Regions from separate parts of the Bradyrhizobium sp. DN3 genome, predicted to be linked through region 2. Evidence: riboswitches for the same ligand, from Rfam matches in the RefSeq annotation. Region 2 holds a riboswitch; each other region holds the start of a gene.

Region 1 (3,407 bases), on a different contig from region 2:
CTTGCCTGATATCGAGGTCGTGCCTGGCATCACCTCGATCCAGGCGCTGTGCGCGGCGCATGCGCTGCCGCTCAACGACATCGGCGAGCCGTTCCTGGTCACGACGGGGCGGCGCTTGCGCGAAGGCGGCTGGCCGCAGGGCACCGATACCGTGGTGGTGATGCTCGACGGCGGCACGGCGTTCCAGTCGCTCGATCCCGCCGGGCTTCAGATCTGGTGGGGCGCCTATCTCGGCATGCCCGATCAGATCGTCATGTCCGGCGCGCTGGCTGAGGTCGGTCCGCGCATCGTCGCGTTGCGGCAGGAGGCGCGCGAGCGGCATGGCTGGATCATGGACAGCTACATTCTCAAGCGCACGCGTTAAGCGAGGCAGCATGCTCCCCGAATGGGTCTACCAACAGTGTCCCGAGATCTCCGCGCATCATCGCGAGGCAGCCATCGCGCGTCAGGCGCAACTGACAAAGCCGACCGGCGCGCTCGGCCGGCTCGAGCAGCTCGCGATCGAGCTTGCGGGCCTGCAAGCGACGGAATCTCCTCGTGCCGCGCGCGTGCCGATCATCGTCTTCGCCGGTGATCACGGCATCGTCGCGCAGGGCGTGTCGGCCTATCCGCAAGCCGTGACGATTGCGATGATGGCGAATTTTGCCTCCGGCGGCGCCGCGATCTCGGTGCTGGCGCGCGAGCTTGGCTCCAGCCTGGAGGTGGTCGACGCCGGCACGTTGGCGCAGGAGGAGATGGCGGGAATCGTCACCGACAAGCCGCGCTCTGGGACGCGCGACTTCAGCGTGGAAGCTGCGCTCGAACCTGCGGAACTGGCATTCGCGTTTGAGGCCGGTCAGCGCGCGGTTGCGCGCGCAGCAGCCAATCAGCCCGATCTGCTGATTTTCGGCGAGATGGGCATCGGCAATACCACGACCTCGGCGGCGATCGCGGCGAGCCTGCTCGGCATCAGCGCCGAGGAGATCGCCGGCAGCGGCACCGGCATCGATGCGGCCGGACGCGCGCACAAGGCGCGGGTGATCGATGCCGCGATTGCGCGCCATGGCATTGCGAGGGCTTCGCCCGAAAGCATCCTGTGCGCCGTCGGCGGTCTCGAGATCGCGGCGATCTCAGGCGCGATCATTGCAGCTGCGCAACGCCGCATCCCTGTATTGATCGACGGCTTCATCGTGTCGGTGGCGGCGCTGGCGGCGGTGCGGATCAACCCGTCGTGCCGGCCGTTCCTGCTGCCGTCGCATCAATCGGCAGAGCAGGGGCATCGGCTGGTGCTGCGTGCGCTGAACGTGCAGCCGCTGATCAGCCTCGATCTCAGGCTTGGGGAGGGATCGGGCGCCGCGATCGCGCTGCCGCTGGTGCGGTCGGCTTGCGCGCTCCACAACGGCATGGCGACGTTTGCGCAGGCCAATGTACCGGATCGCCCGGCCTGACCCGGCTCAGGCCAATCGCTGATTGACGGAAACGACGCGCCACCCGGTGGCGAGCCGGTCGATCCGGGTGAGCGACAGCGGATCGATCACGAAGCGCAAGGCGGCGTGCGGTGTCAGATCCAGCGCGATGCAGAGCGCAGCGCGGATCGTGCCGGAATGCACGACGAGCGCTGCGGAGCCCGCGCCGATCCGCGAGAGCCCAAGCCGGACGCGCGTGACCTGATCCTCAAAGCTCTCGCCGCCCGGCGGACGTCCGCGCGCCGGATCGCTCCAGAATTGCGCATAGGCCTCGTCGCCAGCCGCGCCGATCTCGTCATGCCGACGGCCGGTCCATGCGCCAAAATCTTGTTCACTGAATTCGGGCATCAGCTCGGGCGCGAGTCCCAGCGCCTGGGCGGTCTCGACCGTGCGCCGCGACGGGCTGGCATAGCTCGCAGCGCCTCGCGGCAGGCACTGCCGCAGGGCCTGCAATTGCGCGCGATCGCCGAGATCGGCCGGCGCGTCAGCCGCGTGGATCGTCCCTGTGACGCCGTCGACCGGTGCATGCCGTATCAGCCAGAGGAAGGTCTCGCCTTCCACGCTCATCTCCGAGGAAGTTGGTTGTTGTGGCAATAACGCCGCAGCTTGCACATTGACTCTGTCTTGGTCGTAATCCTAGATGGCTTCGACGGTTTCCCCGAGAGGGGATGAAAAGGGAATGCGGTGCGGGGACATTGCCCCAATGCCGCGGCTGCCCCCGCAACTGTAAGCGGTGAATCCTTCGTCAGAAGCCACTGGGTCCTCGGTCCCGGGAAGGCGACGAAGCGGTCACGACCCGCGAGCCAGGAGACCTGCCGTCAGCCGTGGTCACACGCGAAGATGTCGGTCGGGGAGTACAGACATTCGGCTTCATCGGACGGCTGATTAGCCCAGGGTGAGACCTCGTTCGCTGTGACGTGCCACTGACGTCATACCGAGGTTTCGAACCGTGTCTTCCACCCGCATTGTACGACCGCGCCGCTTCCTGCTTGCCTCCGCAGCTCTTGCGTCACTAGCCGCCGCGGATGTATCTGCCGCACTGGCGCAGCAGGCCCGCGAACCCCTGCCGCCGGTCGAGGTGTCGCCGGCGCAATCCCGCAAGCAGGCCAAGCCGGCGGGCCGGGAGGCGCAGAGCGCCCGCCGTGCAGCTGCACGCAGACCGGCGGCCGCGTCCGCAGCGCCCAAGCCTGTCGCGCCGGCCGCCGCGGCAGCAACGCCGCTCAACAGCAATGCGGTCGCCGAAAGCGCCTCGCGGCTCGGCCTCACCGTGCGTGAAACGCCGGCGACCGTCGAGGTGATTTCGGCCGAGACGATGCGCGAGCAGGGCTATCGCACTGTCTCCGAGGTGGCGCAGGGCGCAGTCGGTGTCACCTCCGGCGACAACCCGGCTGAACCTTCGGCCTTCTCCATGCGCGGCTTCACCAACAGCCAGATCAACACGCTCTACAACGGCATCAAGATCGGTCCGCAGAACATGACCTCGCGGATCGCGGATACCGCCAATCTCGAGGCCGTGGAATTCCTGAAGGGCCCGGCCTCGCTGATCTCGGGCGAGGGCGCTGCCGGCGGCGCGATCAACTTCGTCACCAAGCAGCCGCATACCGGACCGATCCGGAATGAAGCTGACTTCTCCTGGGATTCCCTGAACTCGTTCCGCGCCCATTACGGCTCCGGCGGCAGCACCAACGTGCAGGGGCTGGACTACCGCTTCGACATCAGCCGTTCCACGCTCAACGGCTTTGCCGACGATACCAATGTCAAGACGTTCGACACGTCCGGCCAGCTCAACTACCGCATCTCCGACAGCCTCAAGGTCTGGGGCGCGATCGAATATCGGGAGGATCGCTCGAAGGCCTATTGGGGCGCGCCGCTGGTGCCGATCGCCTTCAGCGGCTCGCACGCCACGAGCGGCATCGTCTCCGGCAATTACGTCTCGAACTACAACGGAACCAATCTCGGTGC
Region 2 (3,407 bases):
CCCGCAACGGTCTGCTGCCTGAGGTCGTAATTGTGCCAGGCGGCGAGACCCTGGCCGGCGCCGCGGTTCTGCTGAAAGCTCGCATCGTAATAGTCGATGCCGGTCAAGAGCTGGGACGGCATTCCGAACAGAAGGCTCTTCACGCTGAGCCGCGGCGTGATCGACCATGTCGTCAGATCGGCCTCGACATAGGTCGAGGTGAACAAGGCGGGCGCCGGCGTCGGACTGGAGAAGAATGCACTCTGCTGCCTCTTGTCGCGCATGCCGCCGTCGACGATGAGATCGACGCCGTTCACCAGGGTTTTTGTGAAGCCCGCTGTCGCGCCAATACCTTGCTGGTTAGCATAGTTGAAGGGCGTGCTGGTCCCCTTCCGGTTAGTCGCGAGCTCGTCGAGGCCGATCGAGGGATCGACGGTGCGGCCCCCCGGCAGTCGCAGTTCCTGATTGTCGCTGGTCACGGTCAGGAAAGCAGTCAACCCCGGCGTCGTGTAGTTCAGATTGCCGATACCGTTCTCCTGGGAATAGCGATTGTTGTCGCGATAGCCATCGGTCTTGACGGTATTGCCGTAAAACGAGGTCGACCACGGACCGGAATTGAGCGATGTCGAGACGTTGCCGAGCCTGGTGTTGAACTAGCCGAAGCCGGCCTCGATGCGCGCGGCCATGGGCGGTCCGCCGACGCCGTTCTTGGTGGCGATGTTGATGACGCCGCCGACCGCATTGTCCCCATAGAGCACCGCACCGGAATTGCCGCGCGTGATCTCGATACGCTCGATGGAATTGAGCGGGATGGTAGCAAGGTCCACCTGCGCCATGTCGATGTCGTTCAGCCGTCGTCCGTTGACCAGCACCAGCGTGTTGGCGGTTGCGAACGCGCCGAAGCCGCGCAGGTCGACACTGGTCTTGGCGCCGATCGGACCGCCATAGAACGTCGTGATCTGGGCGCCCGGTACTTGCGTCGAGATGATCTCGGCAAGCGTCTGCGACGGCGCATGGGCGATGTCGGCGGCCGTGATGACGCTCGTGGCGGCGCCGACGATGCCTCCATTGTTGCTGGCCGCCTCGCCGCCAGAGCCGGACGAGCCGGTCCGTGTCGGCGCGCCGTTCGGCATCGCCCGGCGCCTCCCCGTGTCGCCATCGCTGGTCGCCCTGGCACGCGTGCGGTTCTGATCGTCGGGCCTGGTCACTTCGACCGGTGGCAACTGCTCGGCGGCAGTCTGGGCGCGGGCGCCCCTCATATTGAAGACAACAACGGGAATGATGAAGCTGGACGCCAGCCAGGCCGTGCGACGGCACCGGACGGCGGCGGAAACGGAAGACATGCGAATAAAACCTCGGCAGGACGTCAGTGGCACGTCACAGCGAACGAGGTTTCACGACGGAGCGATCAATCGCTCCGGTGAAGCTAATGTCTGTACTCCCCGACCGACATCTTCGCGTGTGACCACGGCTGACGGCAGGTCTCCTGGCTCGCGGGTCGTGACCTCTCCGTCGCCTTCCCAGGACCGAGATTCCCAGTGGCATAGGACGAGAGATTCGCCGCTTACAGTTGCGGGGGCAGCCATGGCATTGAGAAGATCCCAGCGTTGGGAAAATCTCGCACCACGTTCCCTTTTGATCTCCGTGAGGAGAACCGTCGTGGATCTTTTACGAGTCGTGCAGCCCGGGAGTCAATCGGCTGGTTGCATCTGGCAGCGACAACTCGCCGCTACCGGTGCGTCCCGCAAGCAGAGGCCCAGCAGCTACGTCCGCCCTCGCGGGCGCTGGGCCTGCGCCCAAGCGACGGCGACGTCGCGTGGCGGAACATCGATGCGCTTGATCGGCGTTAGTTCGCCGGAGGCAGAGACGATCGCTGTCTCCTCGCGGCGGCAGCGCGAACACACGAAACGGACCTCACGCGGGAATGCCGACCAGCTTGAACGTTTGACGTTGGCAGCCATCGGCCAAGCGTCGCAATGCGAGCACGACACCAGGAGCCGGCCGGGATCGAGCATACCCATTCAATCGGACTCCACGTCTTGCCCGCTTCCTTCAATGATTGATCCAAGTGAATCGTTCCGGTGCCTGGGCACCGCCGACGGCCTCCTGTCTTTTGGCGCGTCGTCAGCGACTTTGGGTGCGTCGCTCCCGACCTTCGCACGCATCAAGAACTCAGCGAGCCCCCTTGAGGGTGCAGGAGGTCGTGCAGGTGACCGTGGTGCCGTGATCGCATGACTTGCAGGCGCTGACGCACTGGTTCATGTCGCGAGGATTGTAGCTGTAGTTTCGCATCGGGCAGGTCGACGTCGAGCCGGTGATGTCCTGCTCCTGATCGCAGGCCGCCGTCATGAGCGCGAATATGATCACTGCAACGAGGCGCATGGGATTGCCCGTCAAACATGGCAAGTGACACTCGCGAGGCGCGCTGCATCGCAACGAGCCCCGGCCTTCCCACCGCGAGCCATCGCCAATCAGCGACGCCCGCATGCGTCTGAGAATGCGCGCCAAATGTTAAGAACGGATTGCAGTCGGCCTCAAGCAGCAGCGCTGGTCGCGATCGCCTGCCGCATATCCACTGCCAGCTGGCGGTACTGCTCGGCGAGCTTCAGATAGAACTCGCGCTTGGTGCTGTCGGTGGCGAGCTTGGCGATCAGCTCGCACTCGGCGGAGAGCGTCTCGAACCGTTCGAGCCTGTCCTCAAGGTGTGTCATCGGCGTGTCCCCATCTGACGCCTCAGGGACGTCGAGCCTAAGCCCGGGAAATAGGTCACGGCGAACATCGTTATGGAGTAGAATCGTTTTTTCCGGTCGGCGACGCCGGACGGCAGGCACCGCTATTTTTGCTCCAGCCGCCAGGCGCCGTCCCAACCCACGTCCGGCGGGTTGACCTCGAACTGCGCGATGCGGCCGAGCAGCGTACGCGAGGGACCGTCGCCGGGGACCGCTTCGAGCGCGGCGTTGAACGCGGCGCGGGCATCGTCGAAATGCCCGGCGCGATAGGCGTCGAGACCTTCGGCATAGAGCGTGCGCAGGCGCGCTTGCGCATCGGTGAGTGCGCCGGCCCTGCCCATCACCTCGAAAACAGCTTGCGGTGCGCGCTGCCCCGCGACCGCGAGCCGATCGATCTCACGCAGTTCGAGCTGTGGCCGATCGCATCCGCCGTTGCTTGCGAGATCAGGATGCGGGTGCCGTAGGCCTTGTTGGCGGCCTCCAGCCGCGAGGCGAGGTTCACGGCGTCACCCATCACGGTAAAGCTCATCATCAGCTCGGAGCCGATGCTGCCGGTCAGGACCTCGCCGGTGGCGATGCCGATGCGCAGATCGCACGGCGCCGGCATGGCGCGGATGCCGAGCAGATCCGGCAGCTGCTTCTGGAGCGCGGGCACCTGATCGGCCATCTCGATGGCGGCAAGGCCGGCGAGCATCGCCT
Region 3 (3,407 bases), on a different contig from region 2:
ACTTCCCGGCAGCGAATCCGAATGGATGCGCCTTGCCGAGGTGCTAACGCGCTAGCGCGAGCAATCCTTCGACATCGAGATGCTTTTCGATGTGATCGGCGAGGGCATCGAGCGCGTTCTCGACCCTGGCGTGATAGGGCTCGTCGCCTGCGGGAATATCGAGTTTTGCCAAGAACGCCTTGCGGAAATCATCCGACGTGAACAGGCCGTGCAAATAGCTGCCCTGCACGCGGCCATCGCGCGAGATCGCGCCTTCCGGCTCGCCGTTCAGTTTCGCAAACGGCCGCGCACGGTCGGGCCCATCGGTGCGGCCGATGTGGATCTCGTAGGCCTCGATCGGCTGATCCGTGGCGGCATGCACGGCCGCGACCCGCGTCAACGTCTTCTGCGGGCTCATCACCGTTGTCACGTCCAGCAGCCCGAGGCCCGGCGTGTCGCCCGCAGGGCCCTCGATGCCATCGGGATCAGCGACTCTATGTCCGAGCATCTGATAGCCACCGCAGAGGCCGAGCACATGGCCGCCCCGGCGGTGATGTGCGAGCAGATCGATGTCCCAGCCCTGCGCCCGCAAAAAGGCGAGATCGCCGCGGGTGGATTTTGAGCCGGGGATGATGACGAGCCTGACATCGCCAGGAATCGCTTCGCCCGGACGCACCATGACGAGATCGACGCCCGGTTCGAGCTTGAGCGGATCGAGATCGTCGAAATTGGCGATCCGCGATAACGCGAGACAGGCGATCTTGCATTGGCCCGGCTTTCGCGCATCGCGCAGGCCCAGCGCGTCCTCTGCCGGCAGCTCGCCGGCGCGTGCGAACCAGGGCAGCACGCCGAGACCGCGCCACGCAGTCCTCGCTTCGATCAGCTTGTAGCCGTCATCGAACAGCGTGGGATCGCCGCGGAACTTGTTGATGACAAAGCCCTGGATCATCGCGGCATCATCAGGATCGATCACGGTCTTGATACCGACGAGCTGCGCGATGACGCCGCCGCGGTCGATGTCGCCGACCAGCACGACCGGCACGTCGGCCTTGCGCGAAAAGCCCATATTGGCGATGTCGGCCTTGCGCAGGTTTACTTCGGCCGGGCTGCCGGCGCCTTCGACCAGCACCAGATCAGAGCGTGCCTTCAGCCGCTCAAAGCTCTCCAGCACGGCGCCCATCAGCGAAGGTTTCATCGCCGCATAGTCACGTGCACGGGCGGTTGCGATGCGCTTGCCGTGGACGACGACTTGCGCGCCGACATCGGTCTCCGGCTTCAGCAGCACCGGGTTCATGTCGGTGTGCGGCTCGACGCCTGCGGCGAGCGCTTGGAGCGCCTGGGCGCGGCCGATCTCGCCGCCATCGACGGTGACGGCCGCGTTGTTCGACATGTTCTGCGGCTTGAACGGCAGCACGCGCAGGCCACGTCGCGTGAAGACGCGCGCCAGGCCGGCAACGATGAGCGACTTGCCCACGTCCGAGCCGGCCCCTTGGATCATCAGCGCGCGCGCCATAGCGAGATGGTCTCAGAATTCGACGCCGGCTTGCGCTTTGATGCCGGAGCGGAAGGGATGTTTGACCAGCGTCATCTCGGTGACGAGGTCGGCGATCTCGATCAGCTCGTCCTTGGCGTTGCGCCCGGTGAGGACGACATGCGTCATCGGCGGCTTCTGCGTGGTGAGGAATTCGACGACCTCGGCGATATCGAGATAGTCGTAGCGCAGCGCAATGTTGATCTCGTCGAGCACGACCATGCGCAGGTTGGGATCTGATATCAGCTCCTTGGCCTTCTCCCAGCCGGCGCGCGCGGCGGCGATGTCGCGGGCGCGGTCCTGCGTCTCCCAGGTGAAACCTTCGCCCATCGCGTGGAACTGGCAGAGATCGCCGAAATGGCCGGTGAGCAGGCGCCGCTCGCCGGTATCCCAGGCGCCCTTGATGAACTGCACCACTGCGCAGGGGAAGCCGTGGGCGACGCAGCGGACGATCATGCCGAAGGCGGAGGACGACTTGCCCTTGCCGGCGCCGGTGTGGACGATGATGAGGCCTTTTTCGCCGCTCTTGGTCGCCATGATCTTGTCGCGGGCGGCCTTCTTCTTCGCCATTTTTGCAGCGTGGCGGGCGTCGGTTTGCTCGCCCGTTTGGGTCTCTGGTTCAGGCGTCATCGTACCAGTCCTTCGGCTTGACAAGTGGCGGCCAGCGGCAAATGGTGGGCCGGCGTTGGTTCCTGTCCTATGACAGGCGAAGAGGGAATGCGATAGGGTCCGAATCGGCAAGATTTGGGTCCAAAATGCAGCCGCCCCCGCGACCGTGACCGGAGAGATGCCCGAAGCCACTGACCCCTGACGGGATCGGGAAGGCGGGGATCGAAGGGCAAGGCCCTGCTCCGCAAGCCGGGAGACCTGCCAGCGCGGACGATTTTGGACCGGCGGACGGGGTGTTCCGCGACGGGGAAACGGGCCCCTGAAAAGTGGTTCGTGCGCCTCTTCGCCTCCCGCTGTTTATTCTGGAAGAGGCGATGACGGTCACACTTCACGTCTGCATTACCTGCCGTGCTGGTCAGGCGCTTGGCGAGGGCGAGACGACGCCCGGCAAGCGGTTGCATGGTGCGATCCTGGACGCCGGCGTGCCCGATGGCGTCAGCGTGGTTCCCGTCGAATGCCTGTCGGCCTGCAGCCAGGGCTGCTCGGTCGCGCTCAGCGCACCCGGCCGCTGGTCCTATGTCTATGGCCGCCTGTCGGATGCGAACGCGCGCGACGTGATCGCGGGCGCTGCGGCCTATGCCGCCGCGCCTGATGGCCTCGTGCCCTGGCGCAGCCGGCCGGAAATATTCCGCAAGCAATCGCTTGCCCGCATTCCCCCCATTGCCGTCGTGCCGGAGGCCGCCGAATGAATTCGCTCGCAAAAGTCCCGGTCACGGTGGTCACGGGTTTTCTCGGCTCCGGCAAGACGACGTTGATCCAGCATCTGCTCGCCAATGCCGGCGGCAAGAAGCTCGCCGTGCTCGTCAACGAGTTCGGCAGCGAGGGCGTCGATGGCGAGATCCTGAAGTCGTGCGCCGACGCCAATTGCCCCGAGGAGAACATCGTCGAGCTCGCCAATGGCTGCATCTGCTGCACTGTCGCCGACGATTTCATTCCGACCATGGAGCAGCTCTTGGCGCGCCCAGTGCGGCCCGATCACATCCTGATCGAGACCTCGGGCCTGGCGCTGCCAAAGCCGCTGCTGAAGGCCTTCGATTGGCCGGAGATCCGCTCGCGCATTACGGTCGACGGTGTGATCGCGCTGGCCGATGCCGAAGCCGTCGCGGCCGGCCGCTTCGCGCCGGATCCCGCTGCGGTCGAAGCGCAGCGCGCGGCCGACGAAAACCTCGATCACGAGACGCCGCTGTCGGAAGTGTTCGAGGACCAGATCGCCTGTGCCGACATCGTG
Region 4 (3,407 bases), on a different contig from region 2:
CGCGCCGGCGCATGGTCTGGTCGATAGCTCTCATCCGGACAGCGACATTGGCATCACGGATCTTCGGCGAAGTCCGGCGGACGGTCGCGGCACGTTCCGACTCGGCAAAGGCTGGCGCAACATTTTGGTCGCCCGCGAGTGCACGCGCCAGGATCGCAAGCTCGCGCATCTTCTGAACCGAGAAAGCAAGCCAGCTCTTGACGTCGGAAGCGAGACCGGTCTCGAGTTCAACATCGACCGGCACATGAAGCAGCGAACAGGATGGGGCGATCTGTACACGATCCTTGCCGAGCTTCGCAATCGCGGGTTCTAGCCGCTGGCGGAGCGACGACAAATTCGACCGCCATACATTCCGGCCGTCGACGACACCGAGCGACATGACGAGATCACTTCGTGCGCCGGCAATGATCTGATCCAATAACTGTGGCGCTCGAACCAGATCGAGGTGCAATCCGGCAATTGGCAGCCTCAAGGCGGTGTCTAGATTGTCGCCGAGGTCGCCGAAATAGCTGGCAACCATGATCTTGATGGCCGGGCCCTCCTTGGCGAGCCGGTCATAGGCATGTAGCAAAGATTTTCGCGACCCCTCATCCAGATCAAGAACCAGGCAGGGCTCGTCGAACTGAACCCAATTTGCCCCGCGTTTGGCCAATTCCTGCAGAACCTCGATATAGGCCGGTATCAGATCATCCAGTAGTGAGAGTGGCAGGAACGCAGGATCGGCACTCTTGCCGAGCTTCAAGAATGTAACCGGCCCGATCAGGACAGGGCGGGTCTGGAAGCCAAGGGCCTTGGCTTCCTCATACTCCTCGATCGGCTTTCGAGAGCGCAATCTGAAAGTCTGTCCCCTGTGAAACTCGGGGACCATGTAGTGGTAGTTGGTATCGAACCACTTGGTCATCTCCTGCGCGGGTGCGCCAAATCCGCGCGGTCCGTGACCGCAACTCGCACCCTGGTCGTCGCATTGTGAACCGCGGGCCATGGCGAAGTACGTCTTGAGCGAAACGGATTCGGTTTTCGAGGCGTAGATCTCCGGGATGGCGCCAACCATGACACTTGTGTCGAGCACCTGGTCATACAGCGAGAAATCGTTCGATGGAATGACCGTGACGCCGATAGATTTCTGACGAGCCCAGTTCGCGGCACGCAGGCCAGCTGCGTCCTCGAGCAACTGCTGTTCGCTGCTTTTTCCGGCCCAGTAGCTTTCTAGAGCGAGTTTGAGCTCGCGCCTGGGACCGATGCGTGGCGTTCCGAGCGTGGCAACCGGAAGAGAGAGAAGAGACATAGCGTTAACCCATGTTGGGGGCAAAGGCCATGGCGGACGCAGGCAGGGGAAGTCGCGCAGTGCGACGGCTGCTTGGCGCACCACCGGGACACCCCGCCCGTGGACGAATATATTGTCGGGGCAGGTCTCCTGGCTCGCGGGTCATCGCTGCTGTCCGGCCTTCCCGAAGCCGCGCAGGCTTCAGTGACATCGTTGGACAGCGGCTCGCCGCTCACAGTTGCGGGGGCAGCGCCGGCATGTTCACCGGCTTCCCTCTTAGCTCCGGATCAAATGGAAACCGGAGAACCTCGACGACTTGGATTATCGGCAAGAGAACTCTTCCGTCAACCTCTCAGATTTGTCTCAAGCTAAATGCTGCGACATCTGCTACGCGAATGGCCGTGCATCTCTATCGTTGAGACGATGTAGAAGCGCTCTCCAATCAGCGATATCGGAATGACCATCGGAGCTGCCCGCGGCCCGCACGCCAGATAGGTGGAAGGGACAAATGCGGCTTGCGCGGTCGGGACTGCGGCCTCGAGCAGAACGCATTTGATGCAAGCCCCGGCTTCCCAGCGGTTCTTCGAGCACGTCCGCCATCCAGCCGCCTTCTCGACCAACAGGATCCGGGTTGAGTAGGCCCAAGACACCTGGCGAAGCCAGCAACATACCCGGCGAGCACGTTGATTTGCGGTGCCAGCCCGACTCCAAATGCTCGGCGGTGAAGATCGGCTTCGCGTCGTTAGCCATCGAGTGCAAAGCGCAGTTGGCTGAGGCTGCTCTCGAATTCCGGAGCCGAAAGGAGGCGCCAAACGCGCCATGGCCCCTTGGCCGCAAGTGCCCAAAGGCATGGCAGAGATCGAAAGCCCACATTCCGGCAACGATACCGAACCAAACGGTTCAATGGCGGCACACGTGCTCCCAATTCTCATCAGGAACTTGGCACCGAGGCGTTCCGCTGCGCCGTCGAATACCCGCTGCGTGCGAGGATGCATAAGCCGCGATGGATAGGCTGAATGGAACCATCGAAACGTGCGCAAGTCGGAAAGTCGACAAAGAGGACACAAAACCGGTGCGAATTGCCGTCTATTACGTGGCACGAAGAATGCAAGTCCTCGGCATGCCCAGTCTCCTCCTGCTGGGCATGTCCAGCACAGCAAATTGAGGCTGTCGCTGGCAACTGAAGTTAGCGGCGCGCGACATAGAGGGGAGCGCATGCTCGCGCGGGACCGGCGGTCGCCCCGTTGCGTCGCCGCTAACTTCTTGCGCTCGCGCATAACAGGTTGAAGGTTACCCGCTTTGGAACGACGTGTGGATGAATAGGCCGACGGTTATGAAGAAAATGTCTGGAAGACGCGCGCTATGGTTTTGTCTCGGTCGATTCCTGATCTGCCTGGCCGGGCTGGCTGCGACGAGCAACATTGTTCGCGCCAACGACAGCGCGCCTGTCGAAAGAGTCAAGTCAACGTGGCGAGCGCAAGACGGTGAGACAATAGAACAAATTCTCTCCAACGTCTCGAAGGTGGCACACTTCGTCCCTCGAATGTGGGGCGTCGCTGAAGGAGCTGACCAAAATGAATATGTTTTCATTTCGTGGACCAGGCACCGGGACAATAAATCAGACGAACAGTACGTTATCGCTTGGAAGATCGCGCTCGACGGGACGATTGAACTTGCGTCGACCTATGCAAAGCCGATGGAATTGGGCTGGCGCGCCCTGGCGCTCTCGTTGATCGCCCGTGAAGTCGAGGCTGGCGAAAGGGACGCAAATCTTCGCTTTCTGCATGACCCGGCCAACTTCAACTTTGTGACGACCAAGCAAGGCCAGCTCGGCAATCTTCTGCGGCAGGGCCGCTGCACTATCGTTGAACCTGTTGGAGTGGACTACTTGCCGAAGCAGATTGACAAGCCGACCGAGAAAGGTGATCTGTGGCGCGTTCTGCTTGTGGTAAACTGTGATATCCTAGGGCCCCGTTTTTTTACCCACAACGGCATCATCACTTTCGAGAAGAGCGAAGGACAAGATTGGGAGCCGCAATCCCCTTTTGCCGAGCGTATCGCGGCCTATCCTCCTGGCTCCTGGTTCACTCGCATGGAGCCAAAGGAACGGGGAGAGTTAAAGGGGCGGGAAACGTCTCGGTAA

Evidence for each region. Region 2 has a riboswitch for cobalamin ahead of AAE027_RS32635 (TonB-dependent receptor). Riboswitches for the same ligand answer to the same signal wherever they lie in the genome.
Region 1: it holds a riboswitch for cobalamin, as region 2 does, so the genes downstream of both, AAE027_RS20670 (TonB-dependent receptor) here and AAE027_RS32635 (TonB-dependent receptor) in region 2, are expected to answer to the same signal.
Region 3: it holds a riboswitch for cobalamin, as region 2 does, so the genes downstream of both, AAE027_RS20755 (DUF1636 family protein) here and AAE027_RS32635 (TonB-dependent receptor) in region 2, are expected to answer to the same signal.
Region 4: it holds a riboswitch for cobalamin, as region 2 does, so the genes downstream of both, metE (5-methyltetrahydropteroyltriglutamate--homocysteine S-methyltransferase) here and AAE027_RS32635 (TonB-dependent receptor) in region 2, are expected to answer to the same signal.

The regions. Positions count from the first base shown of each region.
Region 1 covers NZ_JAULLN010000013.1:189,823-193,229, reverse strand. Annotated here, with positions in the region: gene cobF (precorrin-6A synthase (deacetylating)) at 1-364, shown strand, start outside; gene cobT (nicotinate-nucleotide--dimethylbenzimidazole phosphoribosyltransferase) at 375-1,427, shown strand; gene AAE027_RS20675 (histidine phosphatase family protein) at 1,434-2,006, opposite strand; cobalamin riboswitch at 2,079-2,279, shown strand; gene AAE027_RS20670 (TonB-dependent receptor) at 2,395-3,407, shown strand, end outside.
Region 2 covers NZ_JAULLN010000030.1:1,742-5,148, forward strand. Annotated here, with positions in the region: partial or broken gene AAE027_RS32635 (TonB-dependent receptor) at 1-1,238, opposite strand, end outside; cobalamin riboswitch at 1,439-1,653, opposite strand; gene AAE027_RS32640 (hypothetical protein) at 1,743-2,000, opposite strand; gene AAE027_RS32645 (hypothetical protein) at 2,152-2,361, opposite strand; gene AAE027_RS32650 (hypothetical protein) at 2,514-2,690, opposite strand; partial or broken gene AAE027_RS32655 (adenylate/guanylate cyclase domain-containing protein) at 2,813-3,407, opposite strand, start outside.
Region 3 covers NZ_JAULLN010000013.1:206,735-210,141, reverse strand. Annotated here, with positions in the region: gene cobD (threonine-phosphate decarboxylase CobD) at 1-55, shown strand, start outside; gene AAE027_RS20765 (cobyric acid synthase) at 44-1,492, opposite strand; gene cobO (cob(I)yrinic acid a,c-diamide adenosyltransferase) at 1,505-2,140, opposite strand; cobalamin riboswitch at 2,180-2,399, shown strand; gene AAE027_RS20755 (DUF1636 family protein) at 2,494-2,868, shown strand; gene cobW (cobalamin biosynthesis protein CobW) at 2,865-3,407, shown strand, end outside.
Region 4 covers NZ_JAULLN010000020.1:132,508-135,914, forward strand. Annotated here, with positions in the region: gene metE (5-methyltetrahydropteroyltriglutamate--homocysteine S-methyltransferase) at 1-1,285, opposite strand, end outside; cobalamin riboswitch at 1,388-1,590, opposite strand; gene AAE027_RS27300 (nodulate formation efficiency C protein) at 2,580-3,407, shown strand.